Regions from separate parts of the Deinococcus yavapaiensis KR-236 genome, predicted to be linked through region 1. Evidence: riboswitches for the same ligand, from Rfam matches in the RefSeq annotation. Region 1 holds a riboswitch; each other region holds the start of a gene.
The links. A riboswitch is a leader RNA that binds a small molecule or an ion and turns the genes downstream of it on or off. The one in region 1 is predicted to bind cyclic di-GMP.

Region 1 (9,919 bases):
GACGTCTTGAAGAGCGCGGGGGAAGTCCTTGGGTTCGACAACGTTGAACATGCCCATCCAGCCGAGTTCGGTGAACTCGCTGATGTGCGGGTGGAACATGAACTGACCGGTGTACTTGTAGCGGAATTCCACGATGCCGCGTTGTCCTTGCGCTTGCATGGTCGTGTCAACGATTCGCGAGGTGGGCGTGAGGGTGGTGCCGTGGTCGTAGTAGTCGAACATGTTGCCGTGCAAGTGGAACGAGTTGATCAAGTCGAACTCGAGGATGTTGATGAGGTACAGGCGTACGAGCTCGCCTTTCTGCACGGGGATGGGGCGGCGTGCGTACTCGAAGCCGATGGTGTTCACGGCGTACACTTCATTGCCGCCGTCGAAGTTCGTGTCGAACGCGTTTTGCATCATCACGAATTCACGGGCGGGCGGACGGCCTTGCTCCGGGTCGATGATGAACGCGCCGTACATGCCTTTGTGGATGTGGCGTTTGAGGCTCGTGGCGTGGCAGTGGTAGAGGTGACATCCGAAGGGTTCCGCGTCGAATTCGTACACGGTGCTGCCGCCGGGTGGGATTTCCCCGGCGCCCGCGCCGGGAACGCCGTCCATTTCCCACGGGTGCACGCCGTGGAAGTGAATGGTGTGCGGGTGACGGCTTTGGTTGATGAGGCGCACGCGTAAGCGGTCGCCTTCGGTGCAGCGAATGGTGGGGCCGGGGACGCGGCCGTTGTACGTCCACGCGGGGAAGGTGACGCCCGGGGCGATTTCGATGTCTTTTTCCTGCGCGATGAACGTGTACTCGCGCAGTGTTTGACCGTTTGGAAGGCGGCTGACTTTGCCGTAATCCCAGTCGGTGAGGAGTTGCAGGGGATCGAAGCCGTTTTTGGTGTGATCGACCGTGCCGATCATGCGGTTGCCGCCGTGCCCACCGTGATCGATGGGGTGGCCGTCGGCCGTGCGCGTGGCGTTGGGCGTGCGTTGCGCGAGGGCGGCAGCGCCGACGAGCGCGGCGCTTGCGCCGGCACCGACTTTGAGGAGGTCGCGGCGATTGAGGAGCCGCTGCCACCAGCTCATGCCGTCACCGCTTCTTGAATGAGGATGCGCGCAGCGATGGTGAGTGACAGCGTGAGTTGTCCGGCTGGCGTTTCAACGGCGAGGATGCCGAGGGTGTCGTCGCGAGTGATGACGTGGATGGTCGCGTGAGGTGTGAGGCCGCCGTGCATGAGGGCACGGAGGATGCCGTCCTCGTCAGGTACGCGTCCAACGCGTGCGCGTGTGCCGACGGGAACGTGACTGAGCGGGGTGGTGTTGTCGGGGGGAAGGTGGCCGTCTTTGCTGGGGATGGGATCGCCGTGCGGATCGTGGGTCGGGTGGCCGAGCCACTCGGCGATGCGCGCTTCGAAGTCTTCGCTGATGACGTGTTCGAGCTTCTCGGCTTCGTCGTGCACTTCGTCGAGGGCGTAGCCGAGCGCGCGGTGCAAGTAAAGTTCGAGCAGGCGGTGGTGACGCAGAACCTCAAGCGCGATGCGTTCGCCTTCCACTGTGAGGCTCGCGCCTTGGTAGGAGGTGTGCGTGACGAGGTGTTGCTCGGCGAGTTTGCGCAGCATGCCCGTGACGGAGGCGGGCGTGATGTCGAGGGCTTCGGCGAGCGCTTGGGTGCTGACTCTACCGTTTTGACCGAGGAGGTAGAGGTGTTTGAGGTAGTCCTCGGCCGCGTGAGAAAGAAGGCGCGCCATCACTCATTGTTTAGGCAAGACTAAATCCGTGTCAAGGTCTATCAAAAGAAATCAAGTGCACTCGGCAGGGGCGCATCCTCCAGGACACGCCCACGAACACGAATCGAGCTGAATCAAGTTGAAGTCACTCCGCTCAACCCACCACAACTCCCACGGTTTTCCTTGATGGACGACGTACCAAGTTGAAGCAATCACAACGACGCCCCGCATAGCTCCGCGGAAGAGTGGGTGTCATTCAACAAGGAGGCCGTTCGCTGCAACGTGCAGCGTGACCTGCACGGGCACGTTCGACGGCTGGTACGACACGTCGCAGATCGACGCGTTCACGATCAGCGACCGACCCGCAGTTGCCCGTGCGCTTCGTGAATGTAACCGTGCGCGTGCAACCGCAAGTGATCACCGAGCAGTGACAGACGCTCGAGCTGCGCGTAACTCCCCGCCCGCTCACCTCGCGCCGTCAAGTCCAGGAAGCTCCACGTCGGCCCGTGCGTGATCCGCACGGGCGTGTCCTTCGGCATGCGCGCGAAACGAAGCCGAAGTTGCGCTTCGTCCTCCATGAACGCCCAATCGTAGAAGGTCAGCGTCCACGGCGTGCCCCAGAAGCGCACGCCTTGAAACTCCGCGCCGCTGACTTCAAAGTACGTGACGTTGCGCGGCAGCAGGCCGCGCCACGCGCCCGGCTCGCGCTCGACGCGGACGTCATGATTGCCAGCCATGAGGAAGGTGCGCTGGTACTTCTCGGCGTGCCGTTCGAGCCAAGCGCGCGACCTCTTCGAAGCGGCTCATGCTCGTCAAGTTGCCCGCGTGAATCAGCACGTCGCCGCCAGGCAGCTTGACTTCATGACTGTGCACGTCGGGGATGCACGTGATGTTCAAGCGACTTCCGTGAAGCTCAGGGTACAAGGTGCGGCAGAGTCAATAGGATGCTCGTTCTTTCGCGACCCTGTGTTCGTTATCGATGACGCTGCTCGAAGCTGAAGTCGCGTCTGACCGTCAGGCCCCCACACCTGCAGAGTGCTTCATCGCAAGGGGGGATGGCCGTGGTGCTTATCCTGCGTTCGTTACTGAGTGTCCATCGTTAGCCTTTACTGCTTGCTGCGGTCTTGGTCGATGGACTTGCTGCCATGACTTCTGAGCTCAAGCTGTCTTTTCCTAACATGAAGGTTTTTCCGCGCGAGCTGAGCTTATGGTGAGGAGGTGGAGGCGTTTGAGGTCGGAGAGGTCGTCATCATCGAGCGAAAGGGGCGCCCTTGGCGGCAGGACACCATCGCGACGATCAAGGACGAATTGCTCATGACGGAACGCGGTCACTGGTATGAAGTGGCAACGCGGGCGCGCATTGATTCGGGTGATGATCGCCCAAAGGATTTCTTGGTGAAGTGCACGCCCGAGCGGCTTGCGTACTTAGAGGTGCGCGCCTTCTTGAAAGCGGCCCCGACCTTGAACGTCGAAAAGTTGTCCCTCTCCACGTCAGTGGAACTGGCGAGACTTGCGAAGATCTTCCTTGAGAAGCTCACCTGACACCGTCTCAAACATGCTGGTATCGCACGAGCGTAAACGCGTGGAGGAACACGCCTCCGAAGCGAGACCACGGTAGATTTGCAGTCAGTCACCCTTCCGCGGGCATGTCACTCACGACGTTCGTGCTCGCAGCGTGTGATGAGGTCGGCGTAGAGGTGTTGGTAAACTGACTCGTACGGAACTGACGGTTCCGAGGCGCTCGACACACTCGACTTTGAGGTCATCGTGAACATCCGAGACAAAGAGTGAACGCCATTCGAGGCATCACCCTCCGCCACCCCTGGGCGTTCTGCGTCGCACGCCTCGGCAAGGACGTCGAGAATCGAAGCTGGCGACCCGAACAACAAGGCGGGAACGTCGGCATGTCCCTCGCCATTCACGGCGGCGCCCTGCCGAAAGGGGACGCTCTCGAAGAAGCAGTCGACAACGCACGTCACGTCGATCGCTGCATCCTCACCGACGACTACCTCAACGCCCGCCCGAACGACGCGAAGACTTGGTTGGAGCAACGCGAGCGCTTGACCGTGGGCGATTTCATGACGCTCGGCATTGTCGCCGTGGCTCGACTCACCGAAGTTCGAACGGACTCACCGAGCGTGTGGGCGGTCGACGGTCAGGTGCACTGGTGCTTGTCGGATGTCGTAACACTGCCGGAACCTGTGCCGCACCGTGGGGCACAAGGACTGTGGGTGTTGACGCCTGAAGCTCTTGGGGCGGTGCGGCACCTTTATAAGCAGGCGAAGACTTCAGGCGTCTTCCCGACTTGACTGCCGAGGAACCCGTGTCACCTGAGGTGCGCGTCATAGCGAGACGTACGAATGCGGCAACGGCACCCCCGCATAGAGGCGCTTCGGCAGGTAACAAGACAAGTTCAAGCGCCTCCTGAGACGGGAAGGCGCTGTTGGCAGGTCAAGGTCACCGAATGGCGAACACGCTCATGCACACGTCACAGCCACCACGAGCGTACGTGTTCGGCGAAGGCCGATCTCGCACCTCCAGCACGTACACCTCTTGCGGTGTCGCGTCATGCCCGTACTGCCGACTGCCCCACGGCACGGTGAAGCCAAGACTCGTGTTGTCGAGCATGCTGCGTTCTGCGGCCGTGACACTCCTCGAGGAGAAGGCGAAGGTCTTGACGAACTTCACTGGCGCGTTCGGGTCGTTCGGGTACGACAAGCGCGCGTTGTCCGTCGCGCGCATCGCACAACGACGAGGCCGTCTCCGTCCCGTTGCGTTTCACGGCGAGCGCTTCGCGGGAGGTGGCGTGCCTTGAGCGAACGCGGAGGACGCCAGGAGTGGCAGGAGGAGGGCGCGCATGTTGCCTCATTTCAGCATGCTCGGTCGTCATTGCCCGTCGAATTCGCCACGACGGTGACCCGCCTTCACGGCGGTGGTACCCGCGTTGTTGGACGTGCGATCGAAGCGAAAACGTGGTCGTGACGTACTGCCTCAGCACGATGGCGCGTCACGCGAACCACACGCAAGGGTGAGTCCGGCCCTCGTGTCACCTTCGTCGTGCAAGAGCCGCCGCCAAGGGCCGTGGGCATCGCGCGCTCATCTTCAAGTGAACAAGGGATACCTTTTCGTTCGTGTGGATGACTGCCATTGCACTTCAGGTGTGTAAGCACGATCGAAAACAGATCAACCTGCGCGCTTCCCATCGCCGCATGCGCTTCATCGACCGCGACGTGCAACACTTCGAGAAGACGACCTCAAACGCTGGAGGAGGTTCGCATTGCCGCATCATGTTCAAACGAGGAGCACCTGTTCCCGACGTTGGCGACGTCGTGAAGTACGCGGGTGACGCCTACCGCGTCGAACGCCTCATCAACCAAGAAACGCGCGCCTCAGACGCGATCGCGTACGCCGTACAAAGCACGATCTGAAGCAAGGCCGTTCGTCGGCCATGCGGTTGTGCCCTTCTGGAACGCGCGGAATGCGGGCAGGGGTGACAAGAGCCATGCCCCTCGGAGGAGGGGTATGGAAGGCCAACGTTGCTGAAGTGAATTAGGGAATCAATACACGACGATGGGTGTGTTCGGCAGCGCGACTTTGATTGAGTTCCACGTGACGAAAAGGCCGCCATCTGCACCGGAGGTGATGCGCGGTTCGCCGTCTTGCATCCAGCCGCTGCGATTTCCGTCGTCACCCGTGCAGGACAAGTCCGTGGGTGCGTTCGTGTCAGTGCTCGAAAACCCCTTGAGGTTGTATCCCGTCCACTGTCCTGTCTTACGCGCTTCGTAGGTGATCGTGGCGTTGATGTTGCTGGTGCGCTTGACGGTGCGCGTGATGGTTTTGATTTCACGGTCGCGGCCAACTTCGACTTCCTTATAGCAGTCGAGTTCGTAACGCACGCTCTGCTCGAACGTGAAAGTCACGTTTTGCACGTATCGTTGCGCTTGGGCGTTGTTCCAATTGAAGGCGGTTTGAACGTCGCCTTTGCCGACCCAGCCGACGCCGTTGCTGTCGACGTTCACGCTTTGCGCGGTGATGGTCGACTGGGGAAGCGTGTCGAGCGGGGTTTGTCCGCAGGCAGCCAGGGTGATGGCGGAGGTGAGGACGAGGACCGCGGAGAGGGTGCGACGCGCGCTGTTGTTCATAAGTCTCCTGAGAGCCGGTCTCACCACTTGCTCCACCCATCCGAGGTGACCGAGTTGCAGGATGAGCTTCGTTGCATCTCATGAGTTGAGAAGGTGTCAGCGAAGCTTGAAAGGGCTCACTTCGCTTGTGCGGGGCTGAGGTGAGGGTAGAAGAACGTCGCGACGCTTCTTACGTTCGCCTTGATGTTCTTACCCTAACAACATTCTACTCATAACCTTGTTACAGTCTTCTTACAACGACAGGAGCTGCGCGACTGACGAAGGCTCCCGTAAACGAACACTGCTGAACGACCAACAATGCCAACAGGCCCGCTCCTTGTCGGAAGAGCGCGCCTTCCACGAGTTTCTCGATGCACGCGCTCCTCCGAAGAACTCAGGGCCGCTCGACGAGCGAGCCGTCCGACACTCAACTCTTGCACCACGATGGAGAAGACCACCACCACGTACGTCATGACCAACAGCACGTCACGCTCACTTCCCGGCGGAAGACTCAGCGCCAACGCAAGACTGATCGCGCCACGCAAACCACCCCACGTCATCACGCGGCGCGTGAACGGGGAAAACGCGTCGCGTCGCCGCCGCAGCATTCACTAGGAGTTGCACGCTCAGCGCCCCAAGCAGCAGCGCCGTTCCGGAGAAGCGCAACACCACGACTTCCAACGCGAGCAGCACGAAGAGGAACGTATTGAGCAACGCGTCGAGCAAATGCCACAAGCACTCGAAATTCTCCCGTGAAGACAACGCCGCTGGAATGCGGTCCGTCAGCGATCCGATCAGGAAGCCCTCCGCGACGGCCGCGAGTGGCGCGAACACGCGCCACTGCTCCGCGAGCGCTGTGCACGCCAAGACCACCGCCAGTGACACCAGCACCTCCACCACTAAATCACTCACCGTTCGTAACGCCACCCCGCCAGCCGTGCCGACCGCCGCGCCGTGCGCTTCTTACGCGAAGTTGCGCGCGACATTCAACGGTGACATCCCACCCGCGTTCTCGTGCGCTCCTCCGGCGAGACTCGCGAGAACGACGAATGCCACCACGCCCACACCGTCGGTGAACAACGATTCGCCCGCCATGAGCGTCTCGATGCGTCTTGGAACGCGCGCTTGCTTCAAGATGGCCAAGACGGCCACGAGATCGGTCGGGGAGATCAACGCGCCGAACAACAACGCGTACAACCACGACACGTCGATTCCGAAGAGTCGCAGAAGCCCGAAGGTGAGCGCTCCGACGACAAAGGTGGACACGAGAGTGGAGATCAACGCGAACGACACGACAAGTCCGCGTACTTGCCACAAAGCGTGGGAGTTCATGCCGAGCGCACCTGCGAACAGCAGAAACGACAGCACGCCTTGAAACACGAAGTTCGTGAACTCGATCTCACGCACGAGCGCGATGGCTTGCCGAGCAACCGACAAGTCCAACGCGACGAGTAGAGGGTCGCGCCGCTGGCCGCGAAACCGGCGATGGTGACGCCCATGGCCGCCGGAAGGCGAAGGTAACGCGCGTTCCACCATGACATGGCGGCCGTCACGGTCACGAGGAGAGCGAGGAGGTTCAGGTCACGCATCGTGGCATGGTCGTGCACGAGGAAGCTTGTCGAGCGCGGTTGTATGAAATTTCGAACCGTGCACCCCCAACTAAGAATCGTTGTGGGTGCACGGTTCGGCCTTCGTTCGAACCTGAATCGGTGATGGCCAAGCGTTCAGGGAGGCCGCTCGGTTGAATCGGTTGGAAGCGCGCGTTGCGTCTCAGGGCAGCGGCTTGCCGTTGAACGTCAAGGTTGCGAGGAGCTTCTTAGCGCGGTTCACCACTTCGCTTGCCAGTTCACCGTAGTACAACCTGGAGTGATACTGTTGCCCTTCGCTGAGCATCCACGCGATCAAGTCGCGCGTTGCTTTCGCTTGTGTTTCCGTGCGGCCTTCGTATCCTTGCTCGCGGCGCAGCAGCACGTAAATGTAGTTGCTGATCGGGTACGCGCGGGACACCTTCGCGTACGTGATGTTCGCCGTGCCGTCCGCGGACGTCTTCGAGCCTGCCGCTGCTTCGATACTGCTTTCCGTGGGTCGCACGAAGGTCCCGGCGGCGTTTTGGATGTTCCCGAAGGTCAAGCGGTCCTTGAGGGCGCGGGACAAGCCCATGTACCCGATGGCGCCGGGAATGGCTTGCACGGCCTTGGCGGATTTGTCTTCGCTGTCGGTCGAGGCGCCGGTCGGCCAGTCGACGATGACGCCGTCGCTGAGTCGCGCGTTCCACTCGCGGGAGACTTTCGTCAGGTAGTTCGTGAAGATGGCGCTGTACCCGGAGGGGTCGGAACGATAGACGGGCGTGACCAGCAAGTTCGGGAGGGTCACGCCGCGGTTGAGGCGCGAGATGCGCTCGTCATTCCAGTATTTGATGCGGCCGAAGAAGATGTCGCTCAGTACTCGGCCGTTGAAGTTGAGGGGCCGCTCGAGGCCGGGAACGTTGTACGTAATGACGACGGCACTGAGCGCCACGGGAATGTGCACGACGTCCTCGGTGTCCTTGCCGATCTCGTTGTCATCCAGCGGGATGATGGCGGCAGCGAAGTCGACGCTGCGCGACACGATGGCTTTTTGCGCGGCGGGTGACGTTCCCGGTTCGAAGTTGACGGTCGCGTCGGTGGTTTTGGTGTACTCGTCGAACATCTTCGTGAAGAGACTGGTTGCTGCGGTGGTGGTGGCGCCTTTGAGGGTGACGGCGGACGCGGTGGACGCGGTGAGTGTGAGCAGCAAGGTCACGGACAGGAATTTGAGCATGAGCAACTCCTTTTTGAAGTGGAATGAACGCGAGGTGTGGTCAACGCGCCGTGGAAAGCAACGCGGTCGTTTGGGTGTTGGAGGTGAAGCGGACGGTGCCGTACGGTGATGGCATCGAGGCTTTAAGGAGTGCTTGAGCAAGCGCCTTGGTGTTGTTGATGTCGGTGGTGCGTAGGGCGGTGGCCAGGGCGAGCAGGCCAAGGTACGCGCGGATGGCATGTTCCGAGTTGGCGTTCTTTCCGAGTTGCTTACGGAATTTGATCAAGGTGTCTTTCGCGGTGACGTTCAGGTCGGTGAGGCGAATGACGAAGGCTGAGGCGGTGCCGCCGCGTTGACCGTCGAGGAGGACGAGCGGTCGTTGCTGCTTCGAAGCGAATCGTGCCAAGGCGTTGCTTGAATCGCTCGTGTCGAAGGTGAGGATGAGCGGGACGTTCCGGCCGGCGAGGCTGTTCGCGGCGAGCACGGCGTATGCGGCATTCGAGATGTCGTCTTGCACCACGAGGGTGAGGGATTGATTGCCGAGCAACTTACGGCGCTTGATTTCTGCGACGCCGGCGGCGTACCCGGCGAGTTGTTGAGCGCCGAGTGCGGCGTGACGACCGGTGATGGAGGTGATGACGCCGAGGTGTAACGGAGCGGCCACGCTGCCGGAGGAGAGGACGGCGGTGAGGAGGAGGGGCCAGCGAAGCAGGGAGCGTGGAGTGGGCATGATGGCTCCTTCGGGAGGCTTGGAGCCTGCCGGTGCAATGAGAGGGTGCATGGTGTTTTAGACCATTAGTTGGTCTGAAGTTGCCGTTCCGATGCGAAGCGTTGGTGTGCAGGCCCAGGTTGGCTTGTGCATCGTGGCATCGTTTTTCTTACAATAATCTCACTTTAGTAAGCGAGGGAACGACCTGAAGTGAAAATAAATGTCGCTGCATTACAAGAGTTCCGCTTTGTAAGGCTTCATCCTTACAACGCGAAGCGTGCCTCGCTACTATCTGCGTTTTTATAATGTTTTGGAGCGAGATGACCTCTGTGATCGAACAAGGACGACTGCCAAGCACAGAGGCGCGACACGTACGGTCGTATCCCTATGCTTGCCCTTCGCTCCCATCAGCGCGCGCCAGTTACGACGAGCGTGACCATCAACGCCATCGAGGGCGGCAAGCCACTCCACGCGATGATCGGCTCGGCAAGCATGGCGCCCACGACAAGGCACACCAACGTGACGAGTGCCAAGGCGATGAACGGAAGGGCGAGCAGCGTAGTCACAAAAGCTCGGGGCGCTCGGCGGCCGTGTCGATCAAGAGG
Region 2 (9,919 bases), on a different contig from region 1:
ACGTCTCGCTTACCATCGGGGCCTTGGCGTGGGGACCGCACGATCTGCTCAGCGCGCATTCCGGCATGAAGGGTTCGGGATCGGCCGTGCCCGAAGCGGACGTGGAACTCATCCCCGTGCGTTTCTTCGAGACGAACGCGGACGCCTTGAACTGAACACGAGCGAAGCTGCCGCCAGGCCAGCGAAAGGGCACGCCTCCGGGCGTGCCCTTTGCTTTCATCTCGAGAGCTTCAACGCTTGGGCGTGGCGCGCCAGCCTGTGCCGTCGGTACTACCGCCGGTCACCACGAAGCCTTGACCGATCACGCCGCCCACGGCCGACAAGCGTGCCGACGGCAGAGGCGTGTACTCCGTCCAGGTGTTCGTGGCCGGATCGTACGCCGTCACGTCCGCGATCGCCGCGAGGTGCGACGTCTCACCGCCCACCACGAGGATCTTGCCGTCGAGGACGAAGGTCAAGCTCGTGATATGGCTGCGCCCGCGCGGCAAGGACGCGCGCTGCGTCCAGGTGTTCGTGTTGGGATCGTACGCGTGCACGTACGCCTCGGTCACGAGGCGGTCGTCGTGTCCGCGTTGCCCGCCGATCGCGTAAATGCGCCCGCCGAGCACGGCCGAGCCGAGGTGGTTGCGCGGATTGGGCAAGGGTGCCGCCGCCGTCCACGACGTCGCGCCGCTCGTCAAGTCGAGGACGAAGTGTTCGGCGGTGTCTTGCGTGCGCGCGAGATTGGTGCCGCCGAAGTAATGCAGTTTGCCGTTCAAGTACTCCAAGGCGCCCGCGGCGCGCTCCACCGGCAAGTCGGGCAGGCGCGTGTAGGTGTTCGAAGCGACGTTGTAACGCCACACGGCGCGCGAACCGAACACTTGCCCCGTCCACGAGTCGTCCGCGACGTATCCGCCCGCGTAATAGACGTTCGTGCCGTCCGTGGTCATGCCCGCGTGCGTGGCACCGCGATCGGGCATGGAGGCGAGGGCCGTCCAGGTGTTCGCGGTCGGGTCGTAGACGTACGAGCGGTTCGTGGGCGTGCAGCACGCCTTTTGACTGTCGAAGCCGCCGAAGGTGTACAGCTTGCCGTTCACGACGCGTCCTTGCGCTTCGAACACGCTGAAAGGCAAGTTGGCGATGTTTTGGTACGTGAACATCCCGGCGGGCAGCACCGCGCACGACAACTTGGCGTTGGCCCAGTCGGCGTGGTCGTAGTCGAGGTTGTCGCCGCCGTTCGTCACGACGAGCTTCAGTTCGTACTTGCCCGTGACGTTCACGTCGATCGGCAGGGGCGCGCTCGTTCCCGTGAGACGCCCCGAGTCGTACAGCAAGGCGCCGTCACCGAACACCTGGAAGGAAACGCTGCCGCGACCGCCGACCTCGTCATCGAGGCCCACGGTCGCCGTGAACGCGCCGCACTGCCCGCCGAGGTTGTACGTCACCGTCGAGGCGGCGTGGGTCCCGAGCCCTTTGGGAAACGCTTGGCCGCGAATGGAGAGCGCGCGACCGTCGCCGCCCGCCCACTCGCCGTTGCTCTTGTCACGCTCCACGGGTCCCCAGCCGTTCGTGGCGGACGACCATCCCAGGTCCGTCACGAACGCGGTGCTCGTCGGAGCGCTCGCCGTGCAGTTCACCTTGGCCGCCGCCCAATCGGCGTGGTCGTAATCGATGCCGTCCCCACCGTCCGTCACCACGAGCTTCAGTTCGTTCTTGCCCGAGACGTTCACGGAGATCGGCAAGGGCGCGCTCGTTCCCGTGAGGGCGGCCGACTCGTAGAGCTTGACGCCGTCACCGAACACTTGGTACACGACCTTGCCGCGTCCCGACACTTCGTCGTCGAGGCCGAGCGTCGCCGTGAAGGTATTGCACTGTCCGCTCAAGGCGTACGCGACCGTGGAGTTGGCGTGCGCGCCGAGGCCCTTGGCGAAGGTCTGACCGCGAATGGAAATCGCGCGGCCGTCGCCCGTCGCCTGCTCGCCGTTGCTCTTGTCCTTCTCGACGGGACCCCACGCGTTCGTCGCCGCCGTCCACGTGAGGTCGCTCAGAAAGTTGTCGCCTGCCACGATTCCTTGCGCGTGCAAACCGTGATGATCGTGCTCGCTCGCGGCGTTCACGCTCGGGCCGGTCCACGAGTAGTCGCGTCCGCTGGCATACGGATCGCTTCCGACCGCTTCCAGTCGGTCGCTCCACGGATAGCTTCGACCGTTCGCGTACGGATTCTCCGGGTTCGGTGACTGACTGCAGCCGATGAGCAACGCCGTCAGCAAGGCGAGCCGACCCGGGTGCGTGACATGTCTGTGTCTCGTCTTCACGTTGCTCTCCCGTTCAGCGTGAAATCTCGATCCCGGAGATGGAGGGGTAGTCGACCGTGGCCGACAGGCGAATCGTAAGCAAGTTGTTCGTGACTTGCACGCCGTTGAGCGCTTTCACGAGCGCGGTCTTGCCTCCGCCCGCCTGCGCGACGATATCGAGGTTCGGGAAGACGACGGTGCCGTTCACGGCGACGTCGAACACGCGGTTGCCCGCCGTCGTATGCGCGAGGTCGGCGAAGTGCAGCTTGAGGTTGTACGTCCCGTTGCTGAGCGGGAAGTTGAAGGTCACGACGCGCGGCGCGGTGCCCGTGTTGCCACGGTAGGAACTGTAAAGGACGTCGTTGGTGGTGTTGGCGATGGCTTGCGTGGGGCCGCCCTCGTCGATGAGGTTGGACGGCGAGTAGTACGTGTACGTGAAGCTCGTGTTCTTGGGGTCTTGGTAGCGGTCGGCGAGCCAGACGTTGCCGCTCGGGTCGGTGAAGGTCGGGCCGCCCACGTTGTACAAGAACGGCGCGGGCTTGACGTTGCTCACCAAGAAGATGTTGTCTTGGTAGTCGTAGTTGACGTTGTACGTGTTGCAGCCGCTGGGCGAGCTGGCGTAGCCGCAGTTGTAGTCCATCAGCAGCAGGTACGTGTTCGGAATGGCCGTCCCGGTTCGGTCGCGCGCGGGCCAGAAGCGCAGGTGATGGCCGCACGGGTAGCCGCTGGTCGCGCCGTTGTTGCAGCCGTTGGCGATGTCGGCGTACTGAGCGTTGCGGGTGGGGTCGCTCCACTCGTCGTCCACCTTGAAGCCGAAGGTGCCGCTTCCCGGAGCGAAGGTGCCGGCGGCGCTGCTGGAGGTGTTGACGAGGTTCGGTAGCAGCGACTGCGCGTCACGACCGTCCGAGGTGAAGATGGAGTTCGTCGTGGCGCTGCCCTTGGCGTACCAACTCACGGCGGTGGTATTGAGGTACGTGTGGAACGCGGCGAGTTGCCGAACCGTGACGGGTTGGGAAGCGTCGGCCGCTTGCCAGTACGGCGAGATGACTTCGTCGCCTTGCGCGTAGACCGCGCCGCGATTGGCGTTGATGAACGAGCTGGGCGGACTGTTCAGGGTATAGCCGGGAATCGTCGCGTTGAGTCCGAACGCTCCCATGATTTGGATGGCCGTGGGTTCGACGCCGTTTTCGGATTGCGATTGCCACACGCCTTCGAGTTGCACCGTGCGCGTCGGAGCGGCCGCGTCGTTGCTGGTGATTGTGAGCGTGCCGCTGTGGCGGTAGGTGTTCGTGGCGAAGTCGGCGGTGAAGCGAAGCGGCACGTTCAAGGTGGCGCCGGGCGCGAGGCTGATCGGCAAGGTCGGCCGGGGATCGAAGGCCCACGTGTCCGTCAAGGTGAGGTCGGTGATGTTGAGGGAGGCGTTGCCGGTGTTGCGCAGCACGACCGTCGCGCGGTCGTGCACTCGGTTGGACGGCGGGCTCGTGAGCGAGCCGATGCGGCTGAACACGAAGCGGTCGTTGAACGGCACGACGTCCGGATTCTCGATGCTCAGCGCGGGCGTTCCCGGAGGTGGCGGGGGCGGCGTGGTCGATCCGCACAGAACCTTGGCGTTGGCCCAGTCGGCGTGATCGTAATCGATGCCGTCCCCGCCGTCCGTCACCACGAGCTTCAACTCGTTCTTCCCCGTGACGTTCACGGTGATCGGCAAGGGCGCGCTCGCGCCCGTGAGGGCGGCCGACTCGTAGAGCTTGACGCCGTCGCCGAACACTTGATACACGACCTTGCCGCGTCCCGACACTTCGTCGTCGAGGCCCAGCGTCGCCGTGAACGTCGTGCACCGACCGGCGAGGTTGTAGGTGACGCTGGAGTTGGCGTGCGTGCCGAGGCCCTTGGTGAAGGTCTGACCGCGAATGGAGATCGCGCGGCCGTCGCCCGTCGCCTGCTCGCCGTTGCTCTTGTCCTTCTCGACGGGACCCCACGCGTTCGTCGCCGCCGTCCAGCCGAGGTCGCTCACAAAGGAGTCGCTCGTGGGAGCGCTCGCCGTGCACGTCACTTTCGCGGCGGCCCAGTCGGCGTGGTCGTAGTCGATGCCGTCGCCGCCATCGGTCACCACGAGCTTCAGCTCGTTCTTGCCGGTGATATTTACGGTGATCGGTAAAGGGGCGCTCGTTCCCGTAAGGGCAGCCGACTCGTAGAGTTTGACGCCGTCGCCGAACACTTGGTACACGACTTTGCCGCGTCCCGACACTTCGTCGTCGACGCCGAGCGTCGCCGTGAACGCCGTGCACTGGCCGCTGACGTTGTAGGTGACGCTGGAGTTGGCGTGCGTGCCAAGGCCCTTGGCGAAGGTCTGACCGCGAATGGAGATGACGCGGCCGTCGCTTTCTTGCCATTCGCCGTTGCTCTTGTCCTTCTCGACGGGACCCCACGCGTTCGTCGCCGCCGTCCAGCCGAGGTCGCTGAGGAAGGAATCGGTGCTGCCCGTCGTTTGTTGAGCTCGCACGACGCTCGACGACGTGTTCACGCGCGGCGACGCCCACGGGTAGCTTCGACCGTTCGCGTACGGATCGGCGGCGTTCGGGGCGGCGGGATCGCTCCAAGGGTGGCTTTGGCCGCCCGCGTACGGATTGACGCCGCCTGACGGGGTGGAAGTCGGAGGTGAGGAGCAGGCGCTCAGGACGGCGAGAGAACACGAAAGCAGCAAGACGGGGCGACGTTTGAACAACATAGGGCTTCCTTTCGAGCGGGCGCGATGCGACCTTGACCCGCGTATGGAGGGTTTCGCCCAGTGTTGACGGCGGCGCGTAAATGCATCGTTGCAGCGAGGTCGAGGAGACGTCGCCCGGACGAATTTCAACGAACACGAAAACCAAAATGAGGAAAAAACGCGCGATTTTGCGTTCTCGTAACGACGCGGGACGCAGCATGAGGCGCGGTTCGAGCAGTACCGCCCAAGCAAGATGCCGGGAGCAACCGAAATGCAGATACTGTGGCGCAACAAAGGATCGAAGCCGTCAACTCTCAAAGTCAGCGCGATCTACCGTCGACAACGCTTTCACAACGGGATGGTCCTCGCCGTCAGCGACGTCGTGACGCTCGCCGGTTCGTTCGAGTTGGCAGCGCGCGTTGTTGGCGCGATTTCCCACGCGACGACAGGAATCACGTCGTACTCGCTCGAAGGTCTTCCCGTCCTCGCCGCGTGGCTCCTCGGAGCGTGGAGCTTGCGCTTGCTGCCGAGTTGGGGCATGAGCCCGCCCGAGGAGCTCAAGCGTCTGACCACCCTGCTCGCCTTGACGCTGGGATTGTCGGTGCTCCTCGCGCTCGCCGCTCGGCAAGACGCGCTGACCCTTTCCACGATCGGCGTGGCGTGCGTGTTCGCGTGGCCGCTGTTGCTGCTCGTGCGCGCGTCCCTCAAGCACTTGCTCGTGCGTGACGGGGCGTGGGGAGTGCCGACCGTCATTTACGGCGGGGCGCGCACGGGCGCGCTCGTCATCCAGTCGTTGCGCGAATACCCGGGGTACGGGTACTTGCCGGTGGGCGTGTTCGACGACGACTTGTCGCTGCAAGGCACGAGGACGCACGGACTGCCGGTGTTGGGAACGGCGTCGGACGTCTCGGTGACCGCGCCCGTCGCGGTGCTCGCCATGCCGGGAGTGGCGCGCGAGCGCATGCTCGCGTTGTTGGAAGGGCCGCTGAGCCAGTACCACCGTGTCGTCGTGATTCCGGACTTGTTCGGGTTGGAAGCCTTGTGGGCACAGGCCCGTGATGTCGGCGGGGTGCTGGGCTTGGAGTTGTCGGGACCGTCCGAACGTCCGATGTCCTTGATGGGAAAGCGCGTCTTCGACGTGGTGTTGACGGTGCTGTCGGCGCCGTTGTGGGTGCCGCTGTGCGCGGTGCTGGCGTTGTTGATCTGGCTCGAGGACCGCGCCCATCCTCTTTTCTTGCAGCGTCGCATCGGCTTGCACGGAAAAACCTTCCTGACGTGGAAGTTCCGTACGATGGTGCCCGACGCGGAAGGCGTGCTGCAGCGTCACCTCGCGGCGAACCCGGCGTTGCGCGCTGAGTGGGAAGCGAACCACAAGTTGCAAGACGATCCGCGTGTGACGCGGATCGGGCGCATTTTGCGCAAGTACAGCCTCGACGAGGTTCCACAACTCGTGAACGTCTTGATCGGGGAGATGTCTTTGATCGGGCCGCGTCCCTTGCCGGAGTACCACGTGCAGGCCTTGTCGCACTCCGTTCAGCTCGTCAGGACGCGCGTGCGGCCGGGCATGACGGGATTGTGGCAAGTCTCGGGTCGTTCGGAGGCGGGCAACGCGGGCATGGAGCGGTGGGATCCGTATTACGTCAACAACTGCTCGCTTTGGTTGGATCTCGTGATTCTGGCAAGAACCGTCGGCGCGGTTTTAAAAAGTTCAGGTGCTTACTAACAGTTTTCTAATTTTAACGCCTTTTATGTGATTCACGATCACAAACTTAAGGCTTCATATTCTTTGTAAGAGGACCGTAAGAGCGGTCCTCTTACTCTTTCGTTCGTCGCTCGAGCGCTTGGCAACTTCGCCACGACTTGCGATGGTGAGAATCCTTCGTGAATTCATGATCCGGTCTTTATCAAATTTTTCATATTCTCACCGGATTGTTACGAAGTAAACTTGCCCCAGTTTCGAGATCCCCACGTCCACACGAAACGGCAAACCCTCCGCGAGGAGGCGACGCAAAGCCACAGGACTCTCCGAGTCAGCTGGGCTACCGAAAGAGGATGCACATGCACACCAACCGCTCCGCGCGTTCTTTCCGTCTGTCCCTTGGACTTTCCATCGTCACGCTCGCCCTCGCCGCCTGCGGCGTCACGCCGACCCCCGTCACGCCTCAAACGCAACCCGCTCTTCCCGAGGAATCGTCCACCGAAAGCGCGAGCGCGGCGTGGACGCTCGACACGAGCAACCTCTTGACGGCGCAAGGATTCGTGGCGGGCGACAACGTCCTCAGCGGCCAAACGCCCGTGAGCGCGACGAACGGCTACGGCCCCTTCGAGAAGGACATGAGCAACGGCGGGGCGAACGCCGCCGACGGAGCAGTCATTACACTGCGTGGCGTGAAGTACACCAAGGGCCTCGGCGTACATGCCAACTCCTCGTTGACGTACAACCTCGGCGGCCGCTGCACGTCCTTCACGGCGACCGTGGGCGTCGACGACGAAGTACGCGGGCGCGGCAGCGTGGCCTTCCAAGTGTTCGCCGACGGCGTCAAGCTCTTCGACTCGGGCCTCGTGACGGGCTCGAGCGCCGTTCGCAACGTCAACGTGAACGTCGCGGGCAAAAACGAGCTGAAGCTCGTCGTGACCGACGGCGGCAACGGCATGGACTACGACCACGCCGACTGGGCCAACGCCATGGTCCGCGGCTGTGTCACGGACGCGTTCCTGAGTGACGTTTCCCCTGTCGCCACCACGAACGGCTGGGGACCGGTCGAGCGGGACATGAGCAACGGCGAGCAGGCGGCGGGCGACGGTACGCCCATCTCGATTCGCGGCGCGAAGTACGCCAAGGGGATCGGCACGCACGCCAACTCCAGCGTGACGTACAACCTCGGCGGCAAGTACGCGTCCTTCACGGCCAGCCTCGGCGTGGACGACGACGTGAGCGGACGCGGCAGCGTGACCTTCCAGGTGTTCGCCGACGGCGTCAAGCTCTTCGACTCGGGCCTCGTGACCGGAGCCAGCCCCGTCATGCCCGTGAGCCTCAACATCGCGGGCAAGAACGAACTGAAACTCGTCGTGACGAACGGCGGCGACAACCTCGACTACGACCACGCCGACTGGGCCAACGCCAAGGTCAGCTCGGCCGCTCCGACGACCGTCACGCCGTCGCCTACGCCCGCTCCCGCCCCGGCACCTGCACCTGCACCTGCACCCGCCCCGGCGCCCACGCCTTCCCCTTCGATCGTCTACAGCGCGCCCATCGTCATCTCCAAGGGCGGCACGTACAGCGGCAACTGGGAAAGCCTCGATCCTTCCGTGCCCGCCGTCAGCATCAAGACGTCCGAGCCCGTCATCATCGAAAACTCGAACATTCGCGGACGCGGCGACCTCATCAACGGTTGGTACGGACGCGTCACGGTTCGCAACGTCAACGGCTACGGCCTCAACCCCAACCGCTCGGGCTGGACGACGGGCCGCTTCCTGAGCCTCGAGGAGTTCTACAGCGTCCGCGTCGAGAACAGCTACATGGAAGGCACGACCGGCATGTACTTCCGCAAGTACATCGGCAGCCCGGCGGCCGGCGAAACCGTCCAGATCATGCGCAACCGCGCCAAGAACATCGACGGTCGTACGAGCAACGGCGTGGGCGGTTACGACGGCAACGCGTACTCGCGGCAATTCGTGCAGTTCAACGCCGTGCAGCAACTCCCGAACGCCGAGATCGCGTGGAACGAAGTCGTCAACGAGCCCAACAAGAGCTTCGTCGAAGACAACATCAGCATGTACGTCTCGAGCGGCACGGCCACCAGCCCCATCCTCATCCACGACAACTACATCCAAGGCGGTTACCCCGTGCAAGCGGCGACGGGCGGATACAGCGGTGGCGGCATCATGGTCGGCGACGGCATCACGTCCGATCCTCTCGGCAACGGATACGTCAACGTCTACAACAACCAAGTCGTGAGCACCACGAACTACGGCCTGGCCATCGCGGGCGGCATCGGAAGCAAGGTGTACAACAACCGCGTCCTGTCGAGCGGCCTGCTGCCCGACGGCACCAAGATCAACGCTCAAAACGTCGGAATGTACGTGTGGGACATGAGCGGAGCCGCCAAGCTCACCCCGTCGACCTTCGGTGCGAACGTCATGCAGAACAACGTGTCCGGCTGGGTGAAGTGGAACACGGACGGCACGAGCTTCAACAACGCCTGGTGGATGCCCGACTGCGGCATCGGCGGCGGATCGTGCACGGGCAACACCGTCCTCGGCGCCATCACGCTCTCCACCGAAAGCCAAGAATTCCAAACGTGGCAGGGCAAGCTGGCCTCGAACAACGTCAAAGTCGGCCCCTGATTCCGCGCAGAACAAGGACTCAAGGAGAAAAGGAGACCCGAGCTTCGGCTCGGGTCTCCTTTTCTCCTTCTCGTATCCCGATTAACGTTTTGCTGACGCCCGCCTCGTTACCGTCGTACACAAGATGTCGATCCGCTCGTTTTCAGTCATCGTGGCGCTTCATAATGCCGAGCGTTACCTGACGCGAACCCTTGACGCGCTGCGCGCGCAGACGTGGCGCGACTTCGAAGTCGTGATGGTCGACGACGGTTCGACGGACGCCAGCGCCGAGATCGCCGCTCGCTACCGCGACGAAGACCCTCGCTTCACGCTGCTGCGCACGCCCAACCGTGGCATTTCGCCCGCTCGCAACCTCGCCGTGCGTCACTCCGGCGGAGACTGGCTCGCCGTGTGCGACGCCGACGACACGTGGCATCCCGAGAAGCTCGAACGCCAAGCGGCATTCATCGAACGTTGGAACGAGCGCGAACACGAACCCATCGTCGCGCTCGGCACGAGCGGGCTCGTCATCAACGCGCGCGACGTCATCACGGACGTCATCGACGTGCAGGCCCGACCTCCCTGGCGCGAGCTCACGCGCACCCCGCCGATC
Region 3 (9,919 bases), on a different contig from region 1:
AGTGATGGGCGGGCAAGTTCGGCAAGTGTTGGAGCACGTCCTCCAGCCAAGCGCGCGCCGTCACCACCCACAGGCCGTCCCAACCGTCCGCGATGCTCGTGAGGCGCGCGGCCGTCGCTTGCAGCAAGCTCTGACCGTCGAGGAGTTGCAGGAACTGCTTGGGTGAACTGCTCCGACTCGCGGGCCAAAGGCGTTCGCCTTTGCCGCCCGCGAGGATGATCGGGAAAAACTGAGCCACACGCCCTCCTCGACTCGATGAAGTCTGGCCGAAGTTTAACCTCGAATCGTCGGCGATTCGGACGCGATGAATTCATGCGCTTTGAAGCTCATCTTTCCCATTGATTCATACAGCGTAAGTTTTTTGCCAACACGTTTCATTGTGAAGAAGGACTCGCCAGAATCTCGGACCTGCTACCCCAAGGTTCGTCTTTGACGACGAACCTAGAACACGAGCAAGGAGACGCCGCCGACATGTCGCAATTCCCACCATCCCCTTCGAGCTTCTCGGACGCCGAGCGGCACGTGGCGGAGCGGCCTACGCACACGACGTCGTTGCGCTCGCACCTGCTGCGCCCCTTGTGGTTTCCGCTGCTGCTGCTCTTGATGATCATGGCCACGGTCACCTGGTCGGTTCTGAGAAACGCCCAGTTCGCAAGGCGCGTGCACACCTCGCAAGCGAGCCTGACCCTCGCCGAGAACATACTGAACGACGTGATCGACCTCGAGACGGGGGAACGCGGCTACGTCATCACGCGTGACCCGCGATTTCTCGAACCGTACAACGCCGCGAAGCAGCGGCTTCCCGAGCATTTCAAGGCGTTGCGCGACACCATCGGCGAAGTGGACTCAGGGCTCGCGCAGCGCCGCACGCAGCAAATCCAGACCCTCGAACGCCTCGTGCGCGAATGGGAGCAGCGAGGCGGCGGCTTGATCCTGCGCATCGTGGATGTCGATCCGGCGCGCGCGGTGCAGCTCGTGAAGGAGCAGCGCGGCAAGCGCATCGTCGACGAGATTCGCCGAACGATCAGCGCGTACCGACAAGACGAACTCGTCCGACAGGAAGCCGACACGCGAGCGAGCAACGGCGCCTTGCGAAGCGCGCTCGTGGTGACGGTGCTCGGCGTGCTCGTCGCGGCCCTGTTGCTGCTGATCTTCTTTTTGAGAACGGCGGCGGGCGTCTCGGAAGCCTTGGGGCGCTTGTCTCAGGCCACGTCCCGCATCGCGGGCGGCGACTTGGACGCCGCCGTCGAATCGCACGACATCACGGAATTGGCGGTCCTCGCCGGGAACTTCAACGTGATGTCGCACGAGCTTCAACGCAAGAACCGCGAGCGTGACGCCTCGCTCGCCCGCATCGCCGCGAGCGAAGCTCGCACGCACGCCCTCATCAACGCGGTGCCCGACATTCTGATGAGCGTCGACGAGACGGGCACGATCCGCACCTTCAAACCGCCCGCCGACGTCGACAACCCCGAGTGGGTGAACGCCATGGTCGGCCATCGTCTGCGCGACGTCCTGCCGCCGCACGTCGCCGACGCGTTGAGGCGCGGCGTGCAGGAAAGTTTGCGCGGCCGAAAGGTGGCCCGTTCCGAGTTCACGATGGACATGGCCGCCGTGACGCCCGACGCGCCCGCCATTCAAGACTTCGAGGCTCGCTTCGTTCCCGTGTCGTCGCGAGAATCCCTCGTCATCGCCCGTGACATCACGGAACGCAAGAAGGTCGAGCGCCTCAAGAACGAGTTCGTCTCCACCGTGAGCCACGAACTGCGCACGCCCCTCACGTCGATTCGCGGCTCGCTCAGCCTTCTGGCAAGCGGCGTGCAGGGCGAACTGCCCGCCCGCAGCAAGAAGCTCGTGGAAATCGCCTTGAACAACAGCGAGCGGCTCGTGCGGCTCATCAACGACATCCTCGACATCGAAAAGATCGAGTCCGGAAAAGTCGAGTTCAAGGACGCTCCCGTGGAAATCTCCGCGCTTTTGCAGCGCGCCGCCGACGACAACCGCGCGTTCTCGCAGCAATTCGGCGTCGAATTGGGCGTCGAACCCGGACCGGACGTGCGCGTGATCGGCGACGAGGACCGCTTGCTGCAAGTCCTCACGAACTTGATCTCCAACGCCTCGAAGTTCTCGCCGCGAGGCAGCGAGGTGACGATTTCTCGTGTCGTGCAAGACGGACGCGTGCGAATCTCGGTGCGAGACCGCGGCCCGGGCATTCCCGCGGAGTTCCGCCCGCACATCTTCGGGCGGTTCGCGCAAGCTGATTCCTCGGCGACGCGCCAGCAAGGCGGTACGGGACTGGGACTGAGCATCAGCAAGGCCATCGTGGAACGTCACGGCGGGCGTCTGTTCTTCGAGGACCATCCGGAAGGCGGTACCGTGTTCGCGTTCGAACTTCCCGTCGCGCCGTCCGCTCCTACGGAGATCCCGATTCCGTCCACGGCGCGGCGGCTCTTGGTGTGCGAAGACGACCATGACGTCGCGTACCTCCTGCAGCTCATCTTGCGTCAAGGCGGCTTCGAATCGGACATCGCCTACAGCGCCGAGGAAGCCGAAGCGCGGCTCGTCGAGCGTCCGTACGACGCCTTGGTCCTCGACTTGCTGCTTCCCAACCGAGACGGCTTGTCGTTCATCCGACAGTTGCGGCACCAACCTCAAACCTCGGAGATGCCCATCATCGTGGTGTCGGCCATCGCCGACGAACGTCGCGGCCTGCTCAACGGAGACGCGATCGCGGTCGTGGACTGGATCAACAAGCCCGTCGATCACAACCGCTTGCTGTCCGCCGTGAAATTGGCCGGAAAACGCACGGGCGGGCGCGCTCCGCAAGTCCTGCACGTCGAGGACGACACGGACGTGCGGCTCGTCGTGCAGGAACTGCTTCAGGAGGTGGCCGAAGTCAAGGGAGCGGGCAGCATCGCCGAAGCGTCCGCGATGCTGCGCTCGCAGTCCTTCGACCTCGTCCTTCTCGACGTGACCTTGCCCGACGGCAACGGCTTGGAGCTGCTCGCCCAAGTGCGCGAGACGCACCCGCCCGTGCCCGTCCTCGTCTTCTCGGCGAGCGACCTCGATCGCTCCAGCTTGGAGCACGTCGCGGCGACGCTCGTGAAGTCACGAACGTCCAACGATCAACTTCTCGGAACCATCAAAGCTTTGCTCGATCCCGCCGCTCTGCCCGGAGGCTCTCATGATTGACGCGCCGAGCCGCATTCTGCTCGCCGAAGACGATCCCGACATTCAAGCCATCGCCCAGATCGCCTTGGAGGACGTCGGCGGCTTTCAAGTCCACTTGTGCGCCTCGGGCGCCGAGGCCTTGGCGCAGTTCGCCGACTTCGCGCCCGACCTCGTGATGCTGGACGTGATGATGCCCGGCATGACCGGACCCGACACGCTCAAGGCGCTGCGGGAACTGCCCGGCGGACGCGACGTGCCCGTCGTGTTCATGACCGCGCGCGTGCAGGCGTCCGAAGTGCAGGCGTACCTGGATCTCGGCGCGATCGGGGTGATTCCCAAGCCGTTCGAGCCCATGACCCTCGCCGAGGACGTGCGCGCCCTGCTGCACGATCACTCGGCGAACACGGAGGCGCGGGAGGACGACGAGTTCGAAGCCCTCGTGCGCGCTCAAGGCGAGCAGTTCCGCCAGCAGTTGCCCGAACGCCTCGCGCGGATACGCACGGTCTTCGAGCGCGTGCGGCGCGGCGAGACCGAACCTCGCGCCCTCTCGCTCGAAGCGCACGCGCTCTCCGGAACGAGCGGCACCTTGCAGTTCACGCGAATCGCCGAGATCGCCGCGCGCATCGAACGCGATCCCTCCTTGGCGGACGCCACCTTGCACGGGCAGGACGTCGCCCGGCTCGACGCCCTCGTCGCGGAGCTCGAAGCGGCCATCGGGGAGGCGGCACGATGAACGCGTTCGCTTCGAGCGTGAAGCTTCGATCAGTTCCGTCGCCCGCGCGCGGTTCCTAGGATGAGACTGTGACGACTTCCCCGCAGCCGACGGCAACCTTGCACGCGTTGACGGGCCTTCGCTTCATCGCGGCGGTGCACGTGGTGCTCTACCATTACGGGACGCGCACCTTCGAAGGGCTGCCCGCGTGGATCGTGAACATTCTGCACGCCGGATACGTCGGCGTGACCTTGTTCTTCGTGCTGTCGGGCTTCATCCTGACGTACGTCTACCTCGACGCGGACGCTCGACGAACCGTCGACGCCCGCAAGTTCTGGATCGCGCGCGTCGCCCGCATCTACCCGGTATACCTGCTGGGATTGCTGCTGTGGTTGCCGTTCTTCCTCGGAAAGGCGGGCGGAAACTTCATTTCGCCGCTCACTGCCTGGATCACGGGCGTCACGGCGCCCGTCGCTTTGCAAGCGTGGATTCCCAGCGCGGCTTGCGTGTGGAACTGCCCCTCGTGGTCGGTGTCCGTCGAGGGCTTCTTCTACCTGCTCTTTCCGCTGCTCGTCGCGGTGTTGTATCCGCGTCTGCGCGTCTCCACGCCCGTCTCGTTCGCGCTGACCTTCGTGGGCTTGTGGGCCTTGTCGTTGCTTCCGCCGACGATCTACCTTCTCGCCGAGCGCACGGGCGCCTTTCACGGGCAGTACGAAGTCTGGCTGGCCGCCTTGAAGTTCAATCCGCTCACGCGCCTGCCCGAGTTCCTGATGGGCATCACGCTCGGCAAGTTCTACCTCACGAGGCGCGCCCAAGGTCACACGGACATTCGCGCGGGCACCTTGCTCGGACCGATCGTCGCGTTGCTGATCGTCGTGATCATCGCCGTGAGCCCGCGCTTTCCGTACGTGTACCTGCACAACGGGATGCTCGCCCCGCTGTTCGCCGCGCTGATCTACGCGCTCGCCACGAACCGAGGCGCTCTCACGGCCGCGCTGTCCGTTCCGCTGCTCGTGTTGCTCGGCGAGGCGAGCTACTCGCTGTACGTGTTCCACGCCCCCCTGTGGGACTGGCTGTACAAGTTCGCGAGCGGTGCGGGCCTTCAGACCAACGAGGGCACCAGCTTGCCGTTTCTCGCCGCGTACCTCGCCATCATCGTCGGCGTGTCCGTCTTGGCGTTTCGCTTCATCGAGATCCCGGCGCGCGACGCGCTTCGCAACCTGCTGTCCGGCAAGCCTATTCGCAGCGCTCCGAAGCCGCGTGACGCTTCCGTTCCCGCCGTTCGCTTCAATCCGCGCCGACCGGAGTTCCTCGCCGGAATCCTCGTCGGCCTCGTCGCCGCCGGAGGGTTCTTGCTGCACCCGCTGTTCGCGCGAGCCGAAAAAGTGCGAAGCTCGCTGCCGGTCGCCGCGCCGACCACCGACGAGGTCGGCGCGACCGGCAGCCTGCTCGACCCGGCTCGCCTCGCGCAAGGCGTCGAAGCCGCCGGTTGGCGTCCCGTCGGCGGGCAGTGGACCGTCAGCGACGGATCGGTCGTACAGAAGCAAACGCAAGGCTACGACCTCAACCTCGTGTCGAGCGGCGTGTACGACGCGCCGTACGTGTTTCGCGTCGCCTTCCGGCTGCTGAGCGGAAACGGGGGAGGCGTCATCTTCAACGCGCCGAACGCGGACTCCAAGAACGGCGCGCAACTCGTTCGCTACACCGACGACGGCAGCGGGATCTTCTGGGGCCGCTTCGACGCGAGCGGAAAGTTCACCGGGGACGGCTTCGCGCAGACGCTGCCGCCCGAGAAGGCGGGACGGCACGTCCTCGAACTTCGCGTGGCCGAGTCGACGTACGGCATCGTCCTCGACGGGCGTGAACTCGTCGCGAACGCGCCGCTGCGCTCGCCGTCGGGTCACATCGGCCTGCAAACCTCCGTGAGCTCCGTCGCCTTCGACTCGGCGGAAGTCGTCAAGGAAGGAATCTCCAAGGCCCAGTCCGTCGCGACTCCCGACGCCTCCGGGAAGAAGGCGCCCGCTCGGCCTGATACGTCGGCGTCGACCGAGACGCCCGGCACCTCTACCGCCGACACCTTCCGGGAGACGTTCGCCGCCGCGCCCGACAAGGCAGGCTGGTCGGTCCTCGGCGGCACGTGGGCCTTGAAGGACGGCGCGTTCGTCGAGACCACCGAGAAAGGCTTCGATCAAGTCCTGCGGCTCGACAAAGTGTTCACCGCTCCCTTCACGTTCTCGACGACCTTCCGAAACCTCACCGGAAACGGCGGCGGCGTGGTCTTCGGCGCGTCGGACAGCACGGATCGCTCTGGACGCCATCAAGTTCGCTTCAGCGACGACGGCACCGCGCTGTTCTGGGGATACTTCGACGCGAACGGCGACTTCGTCGGGCAAGGCTCGGCGAAGACGCAAGCTCCGGGAACGGCGCCTCACATCCTGCGCGTCGACACGACGCCGAAGACGTACAGCCTCGCGCTCGACGGTACGAACGTGGCACGCGACGTGCCGCTTCGAACGCCGTCGGGCCGCGTCGGCTTGCAAAGCTCGGCGGGCACCGCGCGTTTCGAAGCCGTCGAAGTCACGCCGGGCAAGGCGACCGCGTCCTCTCCTTGAAGAAGGGCGCGGTCGCCGCGACGTCAGTAAGTCGCTTTCGCCGCGCCGAGCGCGCGCGCTTCGAGCAACTCGACGGGTGAGGACGAGGCGGCGGCCATCAACCGCCACGTGCCCGACACCTCGGAACTCGTCAGCTTCATCGTGTACGGCGACTTGCCGCTCAGGCCGTAGAAGTTCAGCGTCGTTCCGTCGAGCGTAAAGGTCAAGGCGCTTCGATCGACCTTGATGCCCATCGTGCCGAGCGCCGTTCCGAGCCCCGCGTCGGAACGCGTGCGCGCCATCTCGACGTTGTTGACGAACAAGCGCCACAAGCGGTTGGACTCTTCACGCCGCACTTGAATCTCGCGTCCGCTCGTCGCGTTCACCACCCCGATGGCGAGACCGTCGCTCGTCGGTACGTTCACTTGCCGGAAGCGCAGCGAAAACGTCACCGAACCCGAGTATCGCAAGGGCGCCGTGAAGTAAGATCCGCCCGCGTCGAGATTCACGCCGGCCGGGAGGGGCGTCGTGCCGTCGATGCCGTTCACCTTACCGAGCGTCGCGCGTCCGTCGTACAGCGACACGGGCGCTTCGCCGTTCGTGCCGTACTGATTCGTGAACGCCCGCGCGAAGGACGTGCTCGCAGGACGAGGCGCGCCGTTCTCGTCGATGAGGCCGAAAGGATTGCGGTACGACGTGGGGGCGGGGTCGAACGCCGCCCACGCGATGAGCCCCTCGAAGCCGAACTTCTCGGCCCAGTACACGCTTTCCTCGACGGCTCGTTTTTGCATCTCGGGCGTGCTCGGCGTGCTGGGCCGCGTTCCGACGGGCAGATTCCACTGCACGTTCGGGACGATCATGCCGTTGTCGTCGTCGCGCGCGGGCCAGCCGAGTTCGGACAGCACGACGGGTTTGCGCTGCGTGTTGTTGTCCTGGATGTAGCGGAAGATGGTGGCGGGCACCGCGTACGGCCAAAAGCCGTTGTCCGCCCACAGGTAGCTGTTGAACGTCAAGGCGTCGGACAGTTCGTAGATGCTGCGGCTTCCCTCGGGCGCGTCCGGAAACGACTTGAAGGTGTTGTCGAACGCGGCGGAGTTGACGTACACCTGCAAGTCCGGGGCTTCCTGCCGAATCGCCGCCTTGAGCTTGCCCATCCAAGTGAGGATGCGCGTCGCGGTCGTCGCGTCCGCCCACGCTCCGAAGCCGTCGGGCTCGTTCTTGAGGTTGACGCCGCGCACGTTGGGCTTCGTGCGAAGCAGACGGACCAGCCAGCGCGTGTACGCCTCGTGGTACGGGTAATTCGATTCGAGCGTGTCCCAGTTGAATCCGCCGTGCTCGTTGGTTTCCTCTTCCATGAACAGCGTCGGCAGAACGTCGAGGCCTTCGCTGGCGGCGATGTCGATGAAGCGGCCCACCGTGGCGAGGCGCGCGTCGTTGAAGTGCCCTTGACCGTCGGTGAAGCCCAGCGTGCCGAGGTTGCGGTACTCGACGTCGTAGAAGAGGAATACGCGAACGGTGTTGATGCCGAGGTCGCGCTTCATCTGCTGCAAGTCGGCGCGGATGTCGCTCTCGGTGAGGCGGCCGTCCTCGAACTCGGGCCACCACATGGGATTCACGGCCTTGCGCGGCCAGTACATGCTGCCCTTGAGCTTGGCACCGGACGTCGTGAGGCCCGTCGCGACCACGCGCCGCGCGTTCGGCGCGGCGGTCGAGCCGTTTCCGGAGGAGGTCGAGGGGAGAGGCGTCGGAAGACGCGTGCACGAGGCGAGGATCAATGCCGTACTGAGAAGCGCGAAGACTCGGGTCGAACGGCGGCGGTGAAGTTGATGCATGAGAAGCCGATTCCCTTTCGGTTGCCTACTGGCGCGGAAGGCATAAAAAGCGAGAAGAACTGCGAGGTCGGTCGCACCACTGGCTCCCCCTGCTCGAGGTGCCCGGATTACAGAGCAGGGTTCAAAGCCTCCTGCGCGGTTTCGCGCGCGAGGAAAACGACAAGCGTTGTGTTAACACTATATGAATTGGATGTGCAATCGTGATGAGGAACATCATTTAGAATTGCTCAGAAGGTTCTATACACGTTTCTCACTTAAAGAAACGTTGCTCTCCTGAGCGACAGCCTCGCGAGAAAGAAGTCAAAGTCGTGTCGGGTCGAAGTCGCGCGACTTCACACGCGAACTTCCCGCCGCGTGCTGAAGCGCGTCCACCGTGCGGCGAAGCTCGCGAATCAGCGCGACCAAGCCACGGCGCTCCCGCACGTCCTCGTCTTGCGCGCGACGCTCGAACGTCTCGGCGAGTCGCTCGTAATACCACAGCGTGCCCGAACGTCCCGCCGTGAACCGCTCGAACACGGTCTCACCGACGTCGCTCGTCAGGAAGTCCAGCAGGATCGCCCGCACGTTGTACAGCTTGTCGGCGCCCGACACCAGAAGCGTCGAGGCGTCCTTGAGGGCCAAGCGATCCAGGTACGCCACCTTGCGCTCGGCCCACGGCGCCTTCACGCCACGCTCGTCGGGCGCCGCGTCCGTGCAACCCCACATGAGACGCGCGACCTCGTCGCCGAACGACTCCTCGATTTCGCCGGCGATGTCGAGCGCGCTGCGCCCCGTGTTCGTCGGGCCGTCCTCCAGCGCGTCGTGCAGCAGGCCCGCGATCGCCTCGTCCTCCGAACCGCCGAACTCCAGCACGAGGCTCGTCACGCCCAGCAGGTGCGCGACGTACGGCGTACCGCTGCCCTTGCGGGTCTGCACGGCATGCAGGCGCGCGGCGAACACGAGGGCCGACTCGAAGCGGGGCGACAAGGACGGGGAAGAGGTCATGCACCGACCGTACCACGACCGCCAAAGGTCGGCGTCGCCGTTCGCGCCCCGCTCGGCGCCTTCGAACGGTGAACGTGCCCGCATCCGTCTTCGACACGCCTCCAGCCCACCTGTGCGAAACTGCCTTCTCGAATGAGGTCGACATGCTGCAAGTCCTGACCGAACTCGCGCCCTACCTGCGACGCCACACTCGTCAGTACGTGATAGGCGCGGTCGCGGTCGTCCTGACCGCCTTTTTCGTCACCCTTTCTCCTCGCGTGCTCGCTCGCGCCATCGACGCGGTCCGCAGCGGCCAAGCCGACACGGCCACCTTGACACGCTTCGCCGCCACGCTCGGCGCGATCGCCCTCGGCGCGGCGTGCTTCAACTTGCTGCAACGACGGCAGATGATCGTCGCGTCACGGCAAATCGAGACGGAGTTGCGCGACGACCTGTTCACGCACCTCACCACCCTGGACCGCCGCTTCTACGACCGTTCGCGCACGGGCGACCTCATGAACCTCCTCGCGAGCGACCTCTCGACGGTGCGCGAAGTGCTGGGTCCGGGCCTCAACATGGGAAGCCGCGTGACCCTCATCGCTGTCGGCGCCCTCGTGGGGATGTTCACCTTGCAACCGTTGCTCGGAACC

Region 2: it holds a riboswitch for cyclic di-GMP, as region 1 does, so the genes downstream of both, DES52_RS02965 (NPCBM/NEW2 domain-containing protein) here and DES52_RS17525 (LptM family lipoprotein) in region 1, are expected to answer to the same signal.
Region 3: it holds a riboswitch for cyclic di-GMP, as region 1 does, so the genes downstream of both, DES52_RS19960 (glycoside hydrolase 5 family protein) here and DES52_RS17525 (LptM family lipoprotein) in region 1, are expected to answer to the same signal.

What each region holds. Positions count from the first base shown of each region.
Region 1 covers NZ_QJSX01000016.1:1,635-11,553, forward strand. Annotated here, with positions in the region: gene DES52_RS17485 (multicopper oxidase domain-containing protein) at 1-1,065, opposite strand, end outside; gene DES52_RS17490 (metal-dependent transcriptional regulator) at 1,062-1,727, opposite strand; gene DES52_RS17495 (metallophosphoesterase family protein) at 2,057-2,443, opposite strand; gene DES52_RS17505 (hypothetical protein) at 2,925-3,248, shown strand; gene DES52_RS17510 (ASCH domain-containing protein) at 3,494-4,015, shown strand; gene DES52_RS22620 (hypothetical protein) at 4,164-4,448, opposite strand; gene DES52_RS17520 (hypothetical protein) at 4,916-5,134, shown strand; gene DES52_RS17525 (LptM family lipoprotein) at 5,264-5,848, opposite strand; cyclic di-GMP riboswitch class II at 5,852-5,934, opposite strand; gene DES52_RS23035 (cation:proton antiporter domain-containing protein) at 6,320-6,739, opposite strand; gene DES52_RS23040 (cation:proton antiporter domain-containing protein) at 6,791-7,270, opposite strand; gene pstS (phosphate ABC transporter substrate-binding protein PstS) at 7,598-8,626, opposite strand; gene DES52_RS17540 (ABC transporter substrate-binding protein) at 8,667-9,335, opposite strand; gene DES52_RS23045 (hypothetical protein) at 9,722-9,880, opposite strand; gene DES52_RS17545 (hypothetical protein) at 9,912-9,919, opposite strand, start outside.
Region 2 covers NZ_QJSX01000002.1:112,153-122,071, reverse strand. Annotated here, with positions in the region: gene DES52_RS02985 (AAA family ATPase) at 1-155, shown strand, start outside; gene DES52_RS02980 (NPCBM/NEW2 domain-containing protein) at 231-2,294, opposite strand; gene DES52_RS02975 (NPCBM/NEW2 domain-containing protein) at 2,308-5,001, opposite strand; gene DES52_RS02970 (exopolysaccharide biosynthesis polyprenyl glycosylphosphotransferase) at 5,252-6,703, shown strand; cyclic di-GMP riboswitch class I at 6,953-7,027, shown strand; gene DES52_RS02965 (NPCBM/NEW2 domain-containing protein) at 7,039-9,327, shown strand; gene DES52_RS02960 (glycosyltransferase family 2 protein) at 9,452-9,919, shown strand, end outside.
Region 3 covers NZ_QJSX01000021.1:36,979-46,897, forward strand. Annotated here, with positions in the region: gene DES52_RS19940 (mannose-1-phosphate guanylyltransferase) at 1-238, opposite strand, end outside; gene DES52_RS19945 (response regulator) at 472-3,192, shown strand; gene DES52_RS23185 (response regulator) at 3,185-3,904, shown strand; gene DES52_RS19955 (acyltransferase family protein) at 3,973-6,495, shown strand; gene DES52_RS19960 (glycoside hydrolase 5 family protein) at 6,519-8,306, opposite strand; cyclic di-GMP riboswitch class II at 8,364-8,447, opposite strand; gene DES52_RS19965 (HD domain-containing protein) at 8,607-9,290, opposite strand; gene DES52_RS19970 (ABC transporter ATP-binding protein) at 9,434-9,919, shown strand, end outside.